DNA from 3 places in the Roseateles cavernae genome. Region 3 is predicted to be linked to each of the others. Evidence: predicted binding sites of a transcription regulator. Region 3 holds the regulator's gene; each other region holds the start of a gene.
What was found. The regulator FNR, encoded in region 3, switches genes on or off when oxygen is low (the NO sensors DNR and NnrR bind a similar motif). The targets are predictions, from matches to a motif close to TTGATNNNNATCAA.
Positions count from the first base shown of each region.

Region 1: the regulator FNR is predicted to act here: its motif matches at 3,013-3,026, upstream of ABGI63_RS20025 (ribonucleotide reductase subunit alpha).
Region 2: the regulator FNR is predicted to act here: its motif matches at 2,862-2,875, upstream of ABGI63_RS06270 (hemerythrin domain-containing protein).

Region 1 is NZ_JBDPLH010000009.1:9,241-14,987, forward strand. It holds gene ABGI63_RS20010 (anaerobic ribonucleoside-triphosphate reductase activating protein) at 1-217, opposite strand, end outside; gene nrdD (anaerobic ribonucleoside-triphosphate reductase) at 214-399, opposite strand; gene ABGI63_RS20020 (ribonucleoside triphosphate reductase) at 396-2,456, opposite strand; gene ABGI63_RS20025 (ribonucleotide reductase subunit alpha) at 2,570-2,977, opposite strand; gene ABGI63_RS20030 (putative zinc-binding protein) at 3,078-3,521, shown strand; gene ABGI63_RS20035 (SirB2 family protein) at 3,481-3,873, opposite strand; gene ABGI63_RS20040 (NnrS family protein) at 3,884-5,083, opposite strand; gene ABGI63_RS20045 (DUF8744 domain-containing protein) at 5,083-5,747, opposite strand, start outside.
Region 2 is NZ_JBDPLH010000001.1:1,317,765-1,323,511, forward strand. It holds gene ABGI63_RS06255 (potassium channel beta subunit family protein) at 1-358, shown strand, start outside; gene ABGI63_RS06260 (GGDEF domain-containing protein) at 369-1,496, opposite strand; gene murU (N-acetylmuramate alpha-1-phosphate uridylyltransferase MurU) at 1,509-2,192, opposite strand; gene ABGI63_RS06270 (hemerythrin domain-containing protein) at 2,224-2,808, opposite strand; gene tkt (transketolase) at 2,939-4,987, shown strand; gene gap (type I glyceraldehyde-3-phosphate dehydrogenase) at 5,059-5,747, shown strand, end outside.
Region 3 is NZ_JBDPLH010000012.1:51,210-56,956, reverse strand. It holds gene icd (NADP-dependent isocitrate dehydrogenase) at 1-1,007, opposite strand, end outside; gene ABGI63_RS23040 (sulfite exporter TauE/SafE family protein) at 1,111-1,815, opposite strand; gene hemN (oxygen-independent coproporphyrinogen III oxidase) at 1,818-3,227, opposite strand; gene fnr (fumarate/nitrate reduction transcriptional regulator Fnr) at 3,407-4,141, shown strand; gene ABGI63_RS23025 (hypothetical protein) at 4,143-4,385, opposite strand; gene ABGI63_RS23020 (hypothetical protein) at 4,385-4,636, opposite strand; gene ccoG (cytochrome c oxidase accessory protein CcoG) at 4,664-5,747, opposite strand, start outside.

The sequences.
Region 1 (5,747 bases), on a different contig from region 3:
CCCGGCGGCGCTGCAGAAAAGCCAGCACGGCCCCCCATGATTGCACCGTCGGCGCATCGGCAGGCAGCAGACCCGGGTTATGGCAATAGCTGCAACGCCAGGGGCAGCCCTGGAGAAACACAACCGCCGCGAGCCGGCCGGGAAAGTCGATCGTGGTCAGCGGCGTCAGGCCGCCGACCCGCAAGGTGGCGGCGGCTGTGCTCAGGTGGAGGCTCACGCGGCCCGGCGCAGACCGGGCTCGGCGAAGAAGCGGCGCTCCTGGTGCTCGCCCTGCTTGCCGGTGTTGAAACTCGAGACCGGCCGGTGGTAGCCCATCACGCGCGTCCAGACTTCGCAGGGTTGGCGCTCATCGTCGCGCAGCGCGATGGCTGTTTCGGTCATCGGGACAGGGTGGATCATTGCAGAGTCTCCTTGGTGGTTGAACAGGGGATGGAATCGTTGGCTGCGGCCCGGCGGCGCTTCTGTTCGAGCCGCTCTTCATCGCAAGCGGGGCAGAAAGGGTGTTCTCCGGCCAGATAACCATGGCTCGGGCAGATCGAGAAGGTCGGCGTGACCGTGATGTAGGGCAGGCGGAAGCGGCTCAGCGCGCGCCGCACCAGCTCGCGGCACGCAGCGCCACTCGAGACGCGCTCACCCATATAGAGATGCAGCACGGTGCCGCCGGTGTACTTGGCCTGCAGCGCCTCCTGGCGTTCCAGCGCCTCGAAGGGGTCGTCGGTGAAGCCGACCGGCAGCTGCGAGGAGTTGGTGTAGTAGGGACGGTCTGCGCTGCCGGCCTGCAGGATCTCGGGCCAGCGTTTGCGGTCCTCGCGGGCGAAGCGGTAGGTCGTGCCCTCGGCCGGCGTCGCCTCCAGGTTGTAGAGGTGGCCGGTTTCTTCCTGGAACTCGACGATGCGGGCGCGCACATGGTCGAGCAGGCGCAGCGCCAGCGCATGGCCGCGCGCGTCGGTGATGTCGTAGTCGTCGGCGCTGAAGTTGCGGATCATCTCGTTGAGGCCGTTGACGCCCAGGGTCGAGAAATGGTTGCGCAAGGTGCCCAGATAGCGCTTGCTGTAGGGAAACAGGCCCTGGTCCATCAGGCGCTGGATCAGCTCGCGCTTGAGTTCCAGGCTCTGCCTGCCGAACTCAAGAAGCCGATCCAGCGCAGCCAGCAGGCCGGCCTCGTCGCCGCAGTGCAGATGGCCCAGGCGCGCACAATTGATCGTGACCACACCGATGCTGCCGGTCTGTTCGGCGCTGCCGAACAGACCGTTGCCGCGCTTGAGCAGCTCGCGCAGGTCCAGCTGCAGCCGGCAGCACATCGAGCGCACCATATTCGGCTCCAGCTCCGAGTTCACGAAGTTCTGGAAGTAGGGCAGGCCGTACTTGGCCGTCATCTCGAACAGTGCGGCGGCGTTTTCTGACTCCCAGGGGAAATCGGGTGTGATGTTGTAGGTCGGGATTGGGAAAGTGAAGACCCGGCCTTTGGCATCGCCGGCCGTCATCACGTCGATGTAAGTGCGGTTGATCATGTCCATCTCGAGCTGCAGATCGCCGTAGGAAAACGGCATCTCCCGGCCGGCAATCACCGGCACCTGCTCGCGCAGGTCCGCTGGGCAGGTCCAGTCGAAGGTCAGGTTGGTGAAGGGCGTCTGCGTGCCCCAGCGCGAGGGCACGTTGAGGTTGTAGACCAGCTCCTGGATGCACTGGCGCACCTCGGCGTAGCTCATGCGATCGGCACGCACAAAGGGCGCCATATAGGTATCGAAGGAAGAGAAGGCCTGCGCACCGGCCCACTCGTTCTGCAAGGTGCCGAGGAAATTGACGATCTGGCCGACCGCCGAGCTCATGTGTTTGGGGGGGCCGGCCTCGACCTTGCCCGGCACGCCGTTCAGGCCTTCGTGCAAGAGCGTGCGCAGCGACCAGCCGGCGCAGTAGCCGCTGAGCATGTCGAGATCGTGGATGTGCAGGTCGCCGTCTCGATGGGCCTGGCCGATCTCGGGTGCATAGACATGCGAGAGCCAGTAGTTGGCCGTCATCTTGCCGGACACATTGAGGATCAGGCCGCCCAGCGAATAGCCCTGGTTGGCATTGGCGTTGACGCGCCAGTCGTCGCGATTCAGGTACTCGTTGATCGAGCGCTCGACATCCACCAGGGTCTTGCGATCCTCACGCAGCCGCGCGTGCTGCTCGCGGTAGACGATGTAGGCGCGCGCGGTCTTCAGATGATTGGACGCGATCAAGGTCTGCTCGACGATGTCCTGGATCTGCTCGACGCCGGGTGCCTGACCGTGGAAGCGGTGCGCCAGCACCTTCAGCACGCTGGCGCACAACAAGGCCTGTTCGTCGGCGCCGTACTCGCCGCTGGCAATGCCGGCGCGTTGCAGTGCCAGCGCGATCTTCTGGGCGTCGAAGGCCGCGTGGCGCCCATCACGCTTGAGAACCTGGGCGGGAAGGCTGGCATGGATGTTTGACATGGATGGTTCTGAACACTAGATATGGTGTGCAGCCTATCCTTCAAACACTAAATGTGGATTTGCGCTGACGCAAACTCCCGACTCGACCTGGCGCCGCAGGCGCCACGGCGGGGTCAGCCGAAACTCAGCGGGCGGCCTTCGACGTCCAGTGCCAGCAACCCCTCAAGCTGGCCGCTGCGGATGCGCTCGACCATGGTGCGCAGCGCCTGCTCGATGCGGGCCTCGGTCGCCGGCTTGCCGCCCTGGCCGGACAGGGCGGCGATGAAGACGACCTGCCAGGGTGGCCCGGCCTTGGCGGACTCGGCACGCAAGGCCTCGAAGCTGCCGAGCTCTGCAGGCGACTTGTCCACGCAGACCCGTGGTGAGAGCGTGCCGCCCTGGCCGCTGGCAAAACGCTCACGCTGCTCAGGACTGGGGTCCTCGGGCAGTTCGGCCGTCGTGAAGACGAAGAGCAGTCGCTGGGGCTCGGCCTGGAGGGTGGCGCCGCGCAGGAGCAGCTCGAAGGGTGTGTCGCTTGTCATGGGCGCAAGCGTCGCGCCTGTCGCGTCCAGAGGGTTTGCTCTGGATCAAGACAGCATCGCGGATTCGCTGCGCCAATATCAAAAACTGCGGAAGGTTTGGATGACAAGCAGCACACCCGTCCCCGCCAGGCGCCCACTGCCCCTGGTGTATTCCTGCTCGGGCTGCTCCAGTGCGGCCCAGCTGGCCAACTATCTGGCTCTGCGCCTGGACCGCGAGGGCGAAGCCGAGATGTCCTGCATTTCCGGTGTCGGCGGCAATGTGCGCAGCTTGGTGCGCCGTGCCCGCGACGCGGCTGCCGAGGGCAGGCCCATCATTGCCATTGATGGCTGCGCGCTGGCCTGCGCCAAGCAGTGTCTGGCCGAGCGCAGTGTCGCGCCGACCTGGCATCTGCTGCTGGCATCGTCGGGCGTCGCCAAGCGCTATCACGCCGATTTCGACACTGCACAGGCGGAGCAGATCTATCCGGTGCTGGTCGAGCAGGTGCAGGCGCTGCGTGACGCGCCTATCCCAGGTAGATCCACCAGCCCAGCGGGTTCTTGCTGATCGCCACCGAGGCGATCCAGCCGACGGTTGCCAGCGCTGCGAGCCAGGCGGCCGCGCGCAGCGCCAGTGGCCGGCCGGGTTTCAGCGCCAGCATGCCCAGCGCGATATAGAGCAGCAGGCCGAGGAGCTTGGCCAGCAGCCAGGGCGCCTCGAGCGGCGATAGCCGCAGCATCCAGGCCAGCGCGAGCGCCGACAGCAGCAGCACCGAGTCGACCAGATGGGGCAAGGTCCTGGCCGGCCGGCTGCCGACCCAGGCAGCGCCCAGCAAGGACCCGAGGCCGCGCGCGAAGAAGCCGCTGACCGAGAGCAGCACGGCGCCCTGGTGCAGGGTCTTGATCGTCAGATAGTCCATGGCCGGATTCTCAGCCCGGCCGGCCATCGAGGCGGGCGCGCGTCAGGATCGGCCAGTAGCGCAGCGCGTAGAGAGCGAAGCCGGCCGACCACAGCGCGGCCGACAGCAGCACCGCGTGGACGGTCTGCGCCGGCGCTAGCAGCGGCCAGCCGACGCGCACCACGGCGGCGGCCGCGACCAGCGCGTAGCTCGCCACATCGCCCCGGCTGGCCCGCAGCAGCCGGCCGGTGTGGCCCAGCGCGGTGCGCGTCATCATGCCGATGACCAGCCCGCCGATGGCGCCCAGGGTCAGCGCGTGGGTCGCCAGCGTCGGGGCCAGCAGGCCCAGCGCCGCCAGGCCGCGCAGCAGCAGGTGCAGCGGGATCCACAGATAGGCCAGATGCAGCACCCAGACCAGCGGCGTGCGCAGCGTCTTCAGCGGCTGCCACAGCAGCCAGCGCGCCAGATGGGCGGCCGAGCAGACGCCGGCCAGCAGGGCCAGCGGCAGGCCGCCCAGCCCCAGCCCATCGCCGGCCAGCAGCGCCAGCGTGCCGCCCAGCGCGGCCTGTTCCAGCCAGGGCCGGCGCGTCGCATTGGCGCCGGGCACGCCGTTGTTGGTGAACATCGGGATCACGCGGCCGGCCATCACCGCCATGATGAAGAGCACGACATCGAGCCCCAGCTGGATGCCGACCCAGCCGGGCAGCTGCAGCAGGCCCAGCTGGCTCAGGTGCACGCCGGCCTGGGCCAGAGTCAGCAGCGCCAGCAGGCCGATGAAGAAGTAGTTGCGGTGGTTGCGGGCGGCGATGAAGGGCAGGGCCAGCGCGATCGTGGCCAGCAGCGGGAAGGCGATATTGACCAGGGCTGCCGCCCAGCCCCAGGGCGTCAGCACCAGCACGCGGCCGGCCAGCCACAGCCCCGCCAGTGCGGCCAGCGCGGCACCGGTGGGTGTCGGGCGATTGCTCCAGTTGCGGCCGGCGGTGAACAGAAAGCCCACCAGCACGGCCAGGGTGAAACCGAACAGCATCTCGTGCGCATGCCATAGCGGCCCCTGCAGATAGGCCTGCGATCCCAGCAGGCCGGCGAACTGCAGCGCCCACAGCGCGATCGACAGCGCGGCGAAGCCGCTGGCCAGCAGGTAGAAGGGGCGGAAGCCGAGCTGCCAGAGCGCGAAGGCCGGTGCAGCCGCCGGGCGTGGGGGTTCCTCGATCTTGATGAATGACGCAGCCATCATGGCAACTTTCTTGCGCCGGTGGCGCCATGGCGGCGGCGCCACGCGAACGCGGCGCCGATCAGGGTCAGGGCAAACAGTGCGAGGGCGCCGGCATTCAGGCCGGCTCCCCAGGCACGCAGCGAGTCGTTCACGAAGCCACCGCCCAGCCGCAGCAGCAGGGACAGATGCAGAAGCGCCAGCGGCAGGTAGAAGGCCGGTCCGAACTGCAGCTTGATGCGGGCCACGGCCGGCAGGATCACCGGCGCATGGCCCATCATCATGCTGACGATGAAACCCAGCCCCAGCGCATGCAGGGCGGTGTCGCGGGCCGTGTGAAAGCCCAGCGCCGTGGCGGCCCAGGCCAGGCCGGCCAGCGCCAGCCAGACATAGCCGCCGAGCAGGCAGACCGCCATATAGCGGCTCAGGCCCTGGGCGAAGACCGTGCGGCGGGCGATGTCGAACAACAGCAGCCACAGGGCCAGCATCGCCAGGGCGGCGCCATAGAGCAGCGCTGACAGCGCCGCGCCCAGCAGCAGGGCGGCGAGGACCAGATACAGCGAGGCCTCGGCGCCGGGCCGGCGGCGCATCAGCCGCGTCATCTCCAGGCGCTCGGCCGCGATGGTCAGCACCAGGAAGGCGAACCAGCAGCGCAGCACGGCGTCGGCCGCGATGCCGGCCGCAA
Region 2 (5,747 bases), on a different contig from region 3:
CCTGACGACCTGGAGCCCGCTGGCCTCGGGCCTGCTGACCGGCAAGTACAAGAACGGCATCCCGGAGGGCAGCCGCGGCTCGCTGGACAGCATGGCCTGGCTGCGCGAGCAGCTGCAGGACCCGGCGAAAAACCAGGCCGTGGCCGCACTGGAAGGCATTGCCGCCGAGCTCGGCTGCACCATGGCCCAGCTGGCGCTGGCCTGGGTCAACAAGAACCCGCGCGTCTCCACCGTGATCCTGGGCGCCAGCAAGCTCAGCCAGCTGCAGGACAATCTCGGCGCGCTGGCGGTCACGCCCAAGCTGACGCCCGAGCTGCTGGCCCGCATCGACACGATCGCCAAGCCGCTGGCCAAATAGGCCGCCGGCCTCAGCCCAGCTCGACCCGGTTGCGGCCCAGCGACTTGGCGCGGTAGAGCGCCCGGTCGGCGCGTCTGAACAGGGTGTCGGCCGAGTCGCCCGGCTGCCACAGCGTCAGCCCCAGGCTGCAGCGCAGCGCCGGCAGCTCGCCCCGGGGCGGCCGTGCGATCTGCTGGTGCAGCTGCCGTGCCCGCGCCAGTGCCGCGCCGTCATCGCCGGCCGGCAGCAGCAGGCAGAACTCCTCGCCGCCCCAGCGGAAGCCCTGCTCGCCAGCGGCTAGGCTGGCGCGCAGGCCTGCGGCGAAGTCGGCCAGCGCGGCGTCGCCGGCATGGTGGCCGAAACCGTCGTTGATGGCCTTGAAATGATCCAGATCGACCAGCAGCAGGGCAAAGGGCCGGGTCCGCGTGATCGCGGCGGCCACGGCCTCGTCGAGGGCCCGCCGGTTGGGCAGGCCGGTCAGCCCGTCGCTATGGGCTTGCTGCCGCACCTCGGCCTCGGCCTGCATCTTGCACATCTGCAGAAAGCCCAGTGTGGTCACGATGATGAACAGAAAGCCGAACAGGAACAGCGGCGCCTGCCAGTCGGCGGGCACGTTCAGATAGTCGCGTCCCTGGCCCTGCTGGAGCAGCAGCGCGGCGGCGCGCAGCGGCAGCAGCAGGCCCATCAAGAGGTAGAAGCTCGCGACCACCCGCTGCACCCCTCGCAGGGTCGGCGCCGGGCTGCGCCACAGCAGCCAGGCATTGAGCAGCTGCACCAGGCCGTAGGCGAAGCCGTTGAAGATGGTGGATTGCGCGTAGTCGGCACCGGCCGTCAGCGCCACCGCCGTCACCGCCAGCACCATCGAGGCCATCAGCACCAGCCCGCTGCGGTGCATGGCCTGGCCCAGGAACTGACGGATCGCCGCATGGAACAGCGCCACGCTGACGGCGCCCAGCGCATTGCCCAGGCCGGCGCTCAGCAGGCTGGGCAGGCGGCCGGCGTTGGACAGCAGCGCATAGGCCAGGCCCTGGCCGGCGACAGCCAGCATCCACAGGCGCAGGCCGTTGCGCCGGTCGGCCTCGCCGCGCGCGATCCACAGCATCGCGGCGCTGGCCAGCAGTGCGCAGGTCTGCGCCAGGAAGAGGGTGCGGACGTCCATGGCCGGCGCGGCTCAGGCGCTGCGGTTGAGGGCGTCCAGCCGCGCCGCCGTGCCCACATCGGCCCAGGGCCCGGCGTAGAACTCGGCGCCGATGCGGCCGGCGGCGATGCCGGCGTCCAGATAGGGCCGCAGCCGCGCGCGCGTGCCCGGGGTGATGCCGGTGAACATCTCGGCGCGGTACAGGCCGATGCAGGACCAGGTGTGGCGCGGCCCGCCTGCGGTGGCCGCCAGGCCCTCGGCGCTGATCGCGAAATCCCCGTCGGGGTGGTGCGGGCTGTTGGCCACCATCCACAGATGGGCCAGCCGCGGGCCGTCGGCGAAGCGCCGGGCCTGATCGGCGTCGAAGCGGAACGCCGGCAGAAAGACATCGGCCGAAACCACCCAGAAGGCCGCGTCGCCATCGGCCGTCAGCAGCGGCAGGGCCTGGGCGATGCCGCCGGCGGTCTCCAACGCCTGCGCCTCGACCGAGTAGTGCAGACGCAGGCCCCAGGCGCGGCCGTCGCCCAGCGTGGCCGGGAACTGCTCGGCCAGCCAGGCCGTGTTGATCACGATATCGCGCACGCCGGCGGCGGCCAGGGCCTCGATATGCCAGACGATCAGCGGCTTGCCGCGCACGTTCAGCAGCGGCTTCGGGGTGGTGTCGGTCAGCGGCCGCATGCGCTCGCCGCGCCCGGCCGCGAGGATGATGGCTCGCATGGGGCGGGAGTGTAGGGTGCGCCGCCGGGGGTCAGTCCGGCGGGCCCAAGCCCAGCGGCGCGGGCACCAGGTTCAGGATGCGGGAGAACAAGGCCTGGTACTCGGCGTCCGGCACATGGCCGGTCAGCGGGTCGCGGTTGCCGGCGAAGGCCTCGTCGAGCTCGGCCCAGTCTGCGGGGCCGAGCACCTGCTCGGCCAGCGGCAGCACCTCGCGCTCCTCCAGCGCCATATGCTGCAGATAGGCGTCGACATAGCGCTGGGCGGCCTGCTCGAAGGCGGCGCGGCGCGGCTCGCCGAGCAGCTCGAAGGCCAGCAGCCGGTGCTGCAGCTCGCGCACCGCGCGCTCGCCGCGGCCATGGTCGGCGTCGAGCCGGTCCAGCAGCTCGCGCGACTGCGGCGCCCGCGCCCGCAGCTTCGGAAACAGCAGCTCGGTTTCCTTCGGGTGGTGCAGGCGCTCGGGGAACTCGTCGACATAGAACAGCATCGCGCGCAGCGCGTCGAAATCGGGCCGGCTGCCCTGCTGGCGGTGCTGGGCCAGCAGCAGCGGTATCGTGCGCAGCATCGCGGCCAGCGCATGGTGTTCGTCGCGGATGATGCGAAGCGTCAGTGCGGTCATCGGTGTCTCCGGCAGTGCATGGTGCAGCGTGCCAGCTCGGGCGCCGCGAGGTCTTGCTCTGGGTCAAGCCGGGGTGGGCCGGCGGCCAAGTAAAATCCCGTGTTTACCCGCAACTCCGCCCGCATCCACCATGGCTCAAACCGCTGCAAGCAACCCCACTTTGATGGCCAACGCCATTCGCGCACTGGCCATGGACGCCGTGCAGCAAGCCAACTCGGGCCACCCCGGCGCACCGATGGGCATGGCCGATATCGCCGTCGCGCTGTGGGGCCGCCATTTGCGCCACAACCCGGCCAACCCGCAATGGGCCGACCGCGACCGCTTCGTGCTGAGCAATGGCCACGGCTCGATGCTGATCTATGCGCTGCTGCACCTGACGGGCTACGAGCTGCCGATGGCCGAGCTGAAGGCCTTCCGCCAGCTGCACAGCAAGACCCCGGGCCATCCCGAGGTGGGCATCACCCCCGGTGTCGAGACCACCACCGGCCCGCTGGGCCAGGGCATCACCAATGCCGTGGGCCTGGCGCTGGCCGAGAAGATGCTGGCCAAGGAATTCAACCGCGACGGCCATGCGGTGGTGGACCACCACACCTACGCCTTCCTGGGCGACGGCTGCCTGATGGAGGGCATCAGCCACGAGGCCTGCGCGCTGGCCGGCGCCTGGAAGCTGAACAAGCTGATCGCGATCTATGACGACAACGGCATCTCGATCGACGGCCAGGTCGCTCCCTGGTTCATCGACAACACCGCCCAGCGGTTCGAGGCCTATGGCTGGAACGTGATCGGCCCGGTCGACGGCCATGATGTCGATGCGGTTGACGCCGCGATCGCGCTGGCCAAGATGAGCACCGACATGCCCTCGCTGATCATCGCGAAGACCCATATCGGCAAGGGCAGCCCGAACCGTGCCAACACCGCCAAGGCCCATGGCGAGCCGCTGGGCGGCGACGAGATCAAGCTGACCCGCGAGGCGCTGGGCTGGACCCACGAGCCCTTCGTCGTGCCGGCCGAGGTCTATGCCGACTGGGACGCCAAGGCCAAGGGCACCGCGCTGGAGCAGGCCTGGGACGAGCGTTTCGACGCCTATGCCACGGCCCACCCCGAGCTGGCCGCCGAGTTCCAGCGCCGCATGGCCGGCGTGCTGCCGGCCAACTTCGCGCAGACCGCGGTGGACGCGGTGGTGGCCGCCCACACCAAGGGCGAGACCGTCGCCAGCCGCAAGGCGAGCCAGCTGGCACTGGAGGCCTTCACCGCCGCCGTGCCCGAACTGCTGGGCGGCTCGGCCGATCTGACCGGCTCCAACCTGACCAATACCAAGAGCACGCCGGCCTTCCGCCTGGAAGCCGACGGCAGCGCCAACGGCGGTCGCCACATCAATTACGGCGTGCGCGAGTTCGGCATGGCCGCCATCATGAACGGCATCGCGCTGCATGGCGGCTACATCCCTTATGGCGGCACCTTCCTGACCTTCAGCGACTACAGCCGCAACGCGATCCGCATGGCCGCGCTGATGAAGCAGCGCGTCATCCATGTGTTCACGCACGACTCGATCGGCCTGGGCGAGGACGGTCCGACCCACCAGAGCATCGAGCATGTGGCCTCGCTGCGCCTGATCCCAGGCCTGGATGTCTGGCGCCCGGCCGACACCACCGAGACCGCTGTGGCCTGGACCATGGCCATCGGCAATGCCACCCGCCCCAGCGTGCTGGCGCTGAGCCGTCAGAACCTGCCCTATGCGCCCAAGGCCAATCTGGACGAGATCAGCAAGGGTGGCTATGTCCTGAGCGAGCCGGCCGAGGTGGGCCTGAAGAAGAAGGCCCAGGGCGTGATCATCGCCACCGGCTCCGAGGTGCAGCTGGCCCTGCATGCCCAGGCCTCGCTGGCCGCCGAGGGCATCGCGGTGCGCGTGGTCTCGATGCCCTCGACCACGGTGTTCGACCGCCAGGACGCCAAGTACAAGAAGGCCGTGCTGCCCGAAGGCCTGCCGCGCGTCGCGGTGGAAATGGGTGTCAGCGATGGCTGGTGGAAGTACGGCGTCGCTGCCGTCGTCGGCATCGACAGCTACGGCGAGTCGGCCCCGGCACCGGTGCTGTTCAAGCATTTCGGCTTCACGCCCGAGAATGTGGTGGACACGGTCAAGGTGGCACTGGGCCTGGCCCGTTTGAAGACGAAGAAGTGATGGTTTGAGTTCGAAGGGGTGCGTGGCGCCCCTTTTTCATGGATTTTGCTTTTCTGACTTAGGAGACCTCTATGACGATCAAGATCGGTATCAACGGCTTCGGCCGCATCGGCCGCATGGTGTTCCGTGCCGCCATCGCCAACTTCAAGGACATTGAAGTCGTCGGCATCAACGACCTGCTGGAGCCCGACTATCTGGCCTACATGCTGAAGTACGACAGCGTGCATGGCAAGTTCGACGGCGAGGTCGCGGTCGACGGCAACACCCTGGTCGTCAACGGCAAGAAGATCCGCCTGACGCAGGAGCGTGATCCCGCCAACCTGAAGTGGAACGACGTCGGTGCCGACATCGTCGTCGAAGCCACCGGCCTGTTCCTGGACAAGGCCAGCGGCGAGAAGCATCTGGCCGCTGGCGCCAAGAAGGTGGTGTTCTCGGCCCCGAGCAAGGACGACACGCCGATGTTTGTGTTCGGCGTCAATGACAAGACCTACGCCGGCCAGGCCATCATCTCGAACGCTTCCTGCACGACCAACTGCCTGGCCCCGCTGGCCAAGGTGCTGAACGACAAGTGGGGCATCAAGCGCGGCCTGATGACCACCGTGCACGCCGCCACCGCGACCCAGAAGACCGTCGACGGCCCGAGCAACAAGGACTGGCGCGGCGGCCGCGGCATCCTGGAAAACATCATCCCTTCGAGCACCGGTGCGGCCAAGGCCGTCGGCGTCGTGATCCCCGAGCTGAACAAGAAGCTGACCGGCAT
Region 3 (5,747 bases):
AAGCAGGCCACCGAGTCCGACATATTGGCGCCGGGCGCGATGCCGATACCGCCGACCTGGGCGGCCAGCGCATCGGAGATGTAGTCGCCGTTGAGGTTCAGCGTCGCGACCACCGAGTACTCGGCCGGACGCAGCAGGATCTGCTGCAGGAAGGCGTCGGCGATCGAATCCTTGATCGTGATGTCCTTGCCGCTCTTCGGGCTCTTGAACTTGCACCAGGGGCCGCCGTCGATCAGCTCGGCGCCGAATTCCTTTTGCGCCAGGCTGTAGGCCCAGTCACGGAAGCCACCCTCGGTGTACTTCATGATATTGCCCTTGTGCACGATGGTGACGCTGGGCTTGTCGTTGTCGATCGCGTACTGGATGGCCTTGCGCACCAGGCGCTCGGTGCCTTCACGCGAAACCGGCTTGATGCCGATGCCCGAGGTATCGGGGAAGCGGATCTTCTTGACGCCCATCTCCTCCTGCAGGAACTTGATCAGCTTCCTGGCCTTGTCGCTCTCGGCCTCGTACTCGATGCCGGCGTAAATGTCTTCCGAGTTCTCGCGGAAGATCACCATATGGGTCTTCTCGGGCTCCTTCAGCGGCGAGGGCACGCCCTTGAAATACTGCACCGGACGCAGGCAGACATACAGGTCCAGTTCCTGGCGCAGCGCGACGTTCAGCGAACGGATGCCGCCGCCGACCGGCGTGGTCAGCGGCCCCTTGATCGAGACCACATACTCGCGCAGCACCTCCAGCGTCTCGGCCGGCAGCCAGACATCGGGGCCGTAGACCTGGGTGGCCTTCTCGCCGGCATAGATCTCCATCCAGTGGATCTTCTTCTGGCCGCCGTAGGCCTTGGCCACCGCCGCATCGACCACCTTGATCATCACCGGTGTGATGTCGAAACCGGTGCCATCGCCCTCGATGAAGGGAATGATGGGCTGATCGGGCACATTCAGGGAGAAGTCGGCGTTGACGGTGATCTTCTGCCCGCCCTCGGGCACCTTGATGTGTTGATACATGTGTGGTCTGCTCCGCGCAAAGCGCAAGGGGTGAAACGACTGAGGCGCCGATTCTATGCCGGCAAGTCCGGCGAAGGGCTCAAGTCTTATATAAGTGTTGGACTCAAAAAGCGCGACCACACCAGTCGGCGATCTGCACCCAGACCCCATGGCCCAGCGCGAAAACCGAGGCCGCCGCCAGACCCAGCCCGGCCAGCCGGATCGCCCAGACCAGGCCGCCCTCCCCGACCCCGAACAGGCGGCGCAGCAACGCCGGCCCGAGCACCAGACCCAGGCCGGAGCCGGCGGCGAACGCCGTCATCACCAGCGCCCCCTGCGCCGGCCCCGAGGCCAGCGCCGCCACCACCAGGGCCGACTGCAGCAGGCCGCAGGGCCAGGCCAGCCAGGCCAGGCCGCCCAGCAGCGCGCGGGTGGGCCGGGCCCCTCCCAGCACCGCCTGACCGGGCCGCAGCCCCGCCAGCGACACGCTGGTTTCGCGCGAGACCCGCTGGCCGAGGTTCTCCAGCCAGGCCGGCTGGCGCCCGCGCCACAGCAGATAAAGCCCCAGGCCCAGCGCCGCCATATGCACCATCAGCCACAGCGGCCGCAGCACCGCGGTGGCCTGGCCCAGCTGCGCGGCCCAGCCGACGCTGGCGGCCGCCAGCGCACCGCCGGCGGCGTAGCTGAGCCAGCGCCCGAGCTGGAACGAGGCCATCGCGCGCGGCGCGCCGCCGCTCAGGCCGGCGCAGGCCGCGCCGCACATCGCCAGGCAATGGGGGGAACCGGCCAGGCCCATCAGCAGGGCCGAGCCGGCAAGAGCTGCATCCATGCTCAGATGATCTTAGAAAAGCGCTCTCTTGTGCGATCGGCCTGCAGATAACGGTCGAACACCATCGCGACGGCCCGCACGAAGTACCAGCCCAGCGCCGTCACCTCGATCGCGTCCGGCGTGATCGTGACCATGCCGGCCTGCTGCAGCGGAGCCAGCCGCTCCAGCTCGGGCCGGAAGTACTCGCCCACCTTGATCAGATGGGCCAGCTCGATCGACTCGAATTCGACCCGGCCCTGGCACATCAGCGCCATGATCATCGCGCGGCGCAGCAGGTCGTCGCGCGTCAGCGCCAGGCCGCGCACCACCGGCAACTGGCCCTGGCGCAGCGCGTCGTAGTACTCGGGCAAGGTCTTGGCGTTCTGGCTGTAGGTGGCACCGACCCGGCCGATGGCCGAGACGCCCAGCCCGATCAGGTCGCAGTCGGCCTGGGTGCTGTAGCCCTGGAAATTGCGGTGCAGGCGCCCCTGGCGCTTGGCCACCGCCAGCGAGTCGGTCGGCAAGGCGAAATGATCCATGCCGATATAGCTGTAGCCCTGGGCAATGAAACCGCTGATCGCCCCCGAGAGCATGTGCAGCTTGTCGGCGGCCGGCGGCAACTGGGTGATGTCGATGCGGCGCTGCGGCTTGAAGCGCTGCGGCAGATGGGCATAGCCGTAGAGCGCGATGCGGTCGGGCCGCAGCGCCGCGACCTGGGCGACGGTGCGGGCAAAAGACTCGGGGGTCTGCAGCGGCAGGCCGTAGATCAGGTCGACATTGGTCGACTCGAAGCCCAGCGCGCGGGCCTGGCTCATCAGGCTGGCCACGCTGTCAAAGCTCTGGATGCGGTGCACCGCCTTCTGCACCTCGGCATCGAAGTCCTGCACGCCGAAGCTCAGCCGGTTGAAGCCCAGGCTGCGCAGATGCGTCAGGCGCTGCTCGGTGACGGTGCGCGGGTCGACTTCGATCGAGATCTCGGCGCCGGCCGCCAGCTTGAAGCGGCTGCGCAGGTCCAGCATCAGCTGGCTCAGCTCGGCATCGCTCAGAAAGGTCGGCGAGCCGCCCCCCAGATGCAGCTGCGACACGGTCTGTGCACGGCCCAGATGGGCCAGTGTCAGGTCCATCTCGGTGTTCAGGGCCTGCAGATACTCGCCGGCGCGCTCATGGTGGCGGGTGATGACCTTGTTGCAGGCGCAGTAGTAGCAGACCGATTCGCAGAACGGCACATGCACATAGACCGACAGCGGCGTGCCGCCGCCGACCAGCGAGCCGCTGGCGCGCTGGGCCAACGCCTGTTCGTACTGGGCCACCGTGAAGGCCTCGACGAAACGGTCGGCGGTCGGGTAGGAGGTGTAGCGCGGGCCGGCCACGTCGTAGCGACGCAGCAGTTCTTCGCTGATTCCGAGAGCTGTGGCGGTGGTGCTGTTTGGCATGTCCGCCACTGTGCCAAGCCTAGCTGGCGGGCAATTGACCTGCATCAAGCTTGCTGCGTATGGCCCCGACAACAATCACGGCAACCTTGAGGAACATCATGCTGACACCCCTCCACTCTTCGCCCAAGCCGGACACTGGCACGGAAGGCGGCGGCCCCGGACAGACCATAATGCGCGGCATGAGCACCGCACCCGCCATCAAGATCGAGCCCTTCAAGGTCGCCTGCTCCAGCTGCAATCTGCGCGAGCTGTGCCTGCCGGTGGGCCTGTCCAAGCCCGATCTGGAGCAGCTCGACAGCCTGGTGGCGACGCGCCGTCAGGTCGCGCGCGGCGACACCTTGTTCCGCACCGGCGATGCCTTCCAGTCGCTCTATGCGGTGCGCACCGGCTTCTTCAAGACCTGCGTGTCGTCCGAGGACGGCCGCGACCAGGTCACCGGCTTCCAGATGGCCGGCGAGCTGCTGGGGCTGGACGGCATCAGCAATGACCGCCACAGCTGCGATGCGGTGGCGCTGGAAGACTCCCAGGTCTGCGTGATCCCCTATGAGCAGCTCGAGGAGCTGTCGCGCGAATTCACCGATCTGCAGCACCAGTTCCACAAGATCATGAGCCGCGAGATCGTGCGCGACCATGGCGTGATGCTGCTGCTGGGCAGCATGCGGGCCGAGGAGCGCCTGGCCGCCTTTCTGCTGAACCTGACCCAGCGCCTGCAGGCGCGCGGCTTCTCGGCCTCCAGCCTGGTGCTGCGCATGACGCGCGAGGAAATCGGCAGCTATCTGGGCCTGAAGCTGGAGACCGTGTCGCGCACCTTCTCCAAGTTCCAGGAAGAGGGCCTGCTGGACGTCAAGCAGCGCCAGATCCAGATCCTCGACCAGGCCGGCCTGCAGCGCCTGGTGAACAGCAGCAACTGCTGATTCAGCGCGAAGAAGCCGGCGGCAAGCCGGCCAGCCACAGGCTCAACGCCGAGCTCAGCCCGGTCACGATCCAGAAGCCCAGAAAGCCCAGCGTGTAGATGCTGGTGCTGGACAGTGCGCTGGCCTCGGCCAGCGCGGCCGGATCAAGCAGGCTGAAGACCAGCACCTCCAGCACCCCCGCCATCAGGAACGAGGGCCACAGAATGGCCATGACCAGGCGCGAGCGCCGTGATGGCTCGTCCATCAGCGTCCCCCGGTGGCCGCATGGTTGCGGGCCTTCATCGCCGGGGTCTGCGCCGAACTCGGCGCCGCATCGCTGCCGGCGCTGGCCTGGGCCGGCACCACCTCGATCACCGGGTCCGGGTGGGTGATCGCCAGCGCCAGCGTCACAAAGGAGGCGACCACCACCACGCTGGGGCCGCCGATCACCAGCCACATCATCGATTCGCGCCACCAGGGTCGGTTCGGCGCGCTGCTTGCTTGCGGTTCACTCATATTTGCTCCTGCGGGACGCCGCCACGCTCAGCGCGGCACGACAAAGGTTGACTTCTCGCTCAAGGCGTAGGCGGACTGCTCGTCCGTCCCGGCCTCGCGCTCGATCGCGAAACGGATCTCATGGGCGCCGCTGCCGGCCTGGGCCGCGCTCTGCGGCGGCACCCGCAAGGCCACCGAGACCCAGCGGGCCTCGGCCGGCCCGACCTCCAGCCGCACCGGCTGCGCGGTGGCCAGCCCGGGCAGGCCCTCGGCCGCGATGCGGTAGTGCTGCACGGCCTCGGTGGTGTTCATGATCTGCAGCCGGTAGACGTTCTCGATGAAGCCGTCGTCGACCAGGCGCGCCAGCGCGCCGCGATCACGCACCACATCGACCTTGAAGGGCGCGCGCAGCGCCAGGCTGGCGAACAGGCCGGCGGTGATCAGCAGCAGCACCGCGCCATAGATCAACACCCGCGGCCGGAAGATGCGCAGCAGCCTTTCGCCGCGGCTCAGATGCTGGGACAGGCCGTTCTCGGTGTCGTAGCGGATCAGGCCGCGCGGATAGTTCATCTTGTCCATCACGCTGTCGCAGACATCGATGCAGGCGGCGCAGCCTATGCATTCGTACTGCAGGCCCTTGCGGATGTCGATGCCGGTCGGGCAGACCTGCACGCACAGGGTGCAGTCGATGCACGAGCCCAGGCCCAGCGCGGTCGGATCGGCCTTCTTGCTGCGCGAGCCGCGCGGCTCGCCGCGCTCGGCGTCGTAGCTGATGATCAGCGTGTCCTTGTCGAACATCGCGCTCTGGAAGCGCGCATAAGGACACATGTATTTGCAGACCTGCTCGCGCATATAGCCGGCATTGCCGTAGGTCGCAAAGCCGTAGAACAGGATCCAGAACCATTCCCAGGGGCCCAGGCCCAGGCTCATGACCTCCTGGCTCAACACCTTGATCGGCGTGAAGTAGCCGACAAAGGTGAAGCCGGTCCACAGCCCGATGGCGATCCAGGCCGCCTGCTTGCCGCCCTTGCGCAGCAGTTTCTCGGGGCCCCAGGGCGCGGCGTCGAGCTTGATGCGCTTGGCGCGGTCGCCCTCGAACTTCTGCTCCACCCACATGAAGATCTCGGTATAG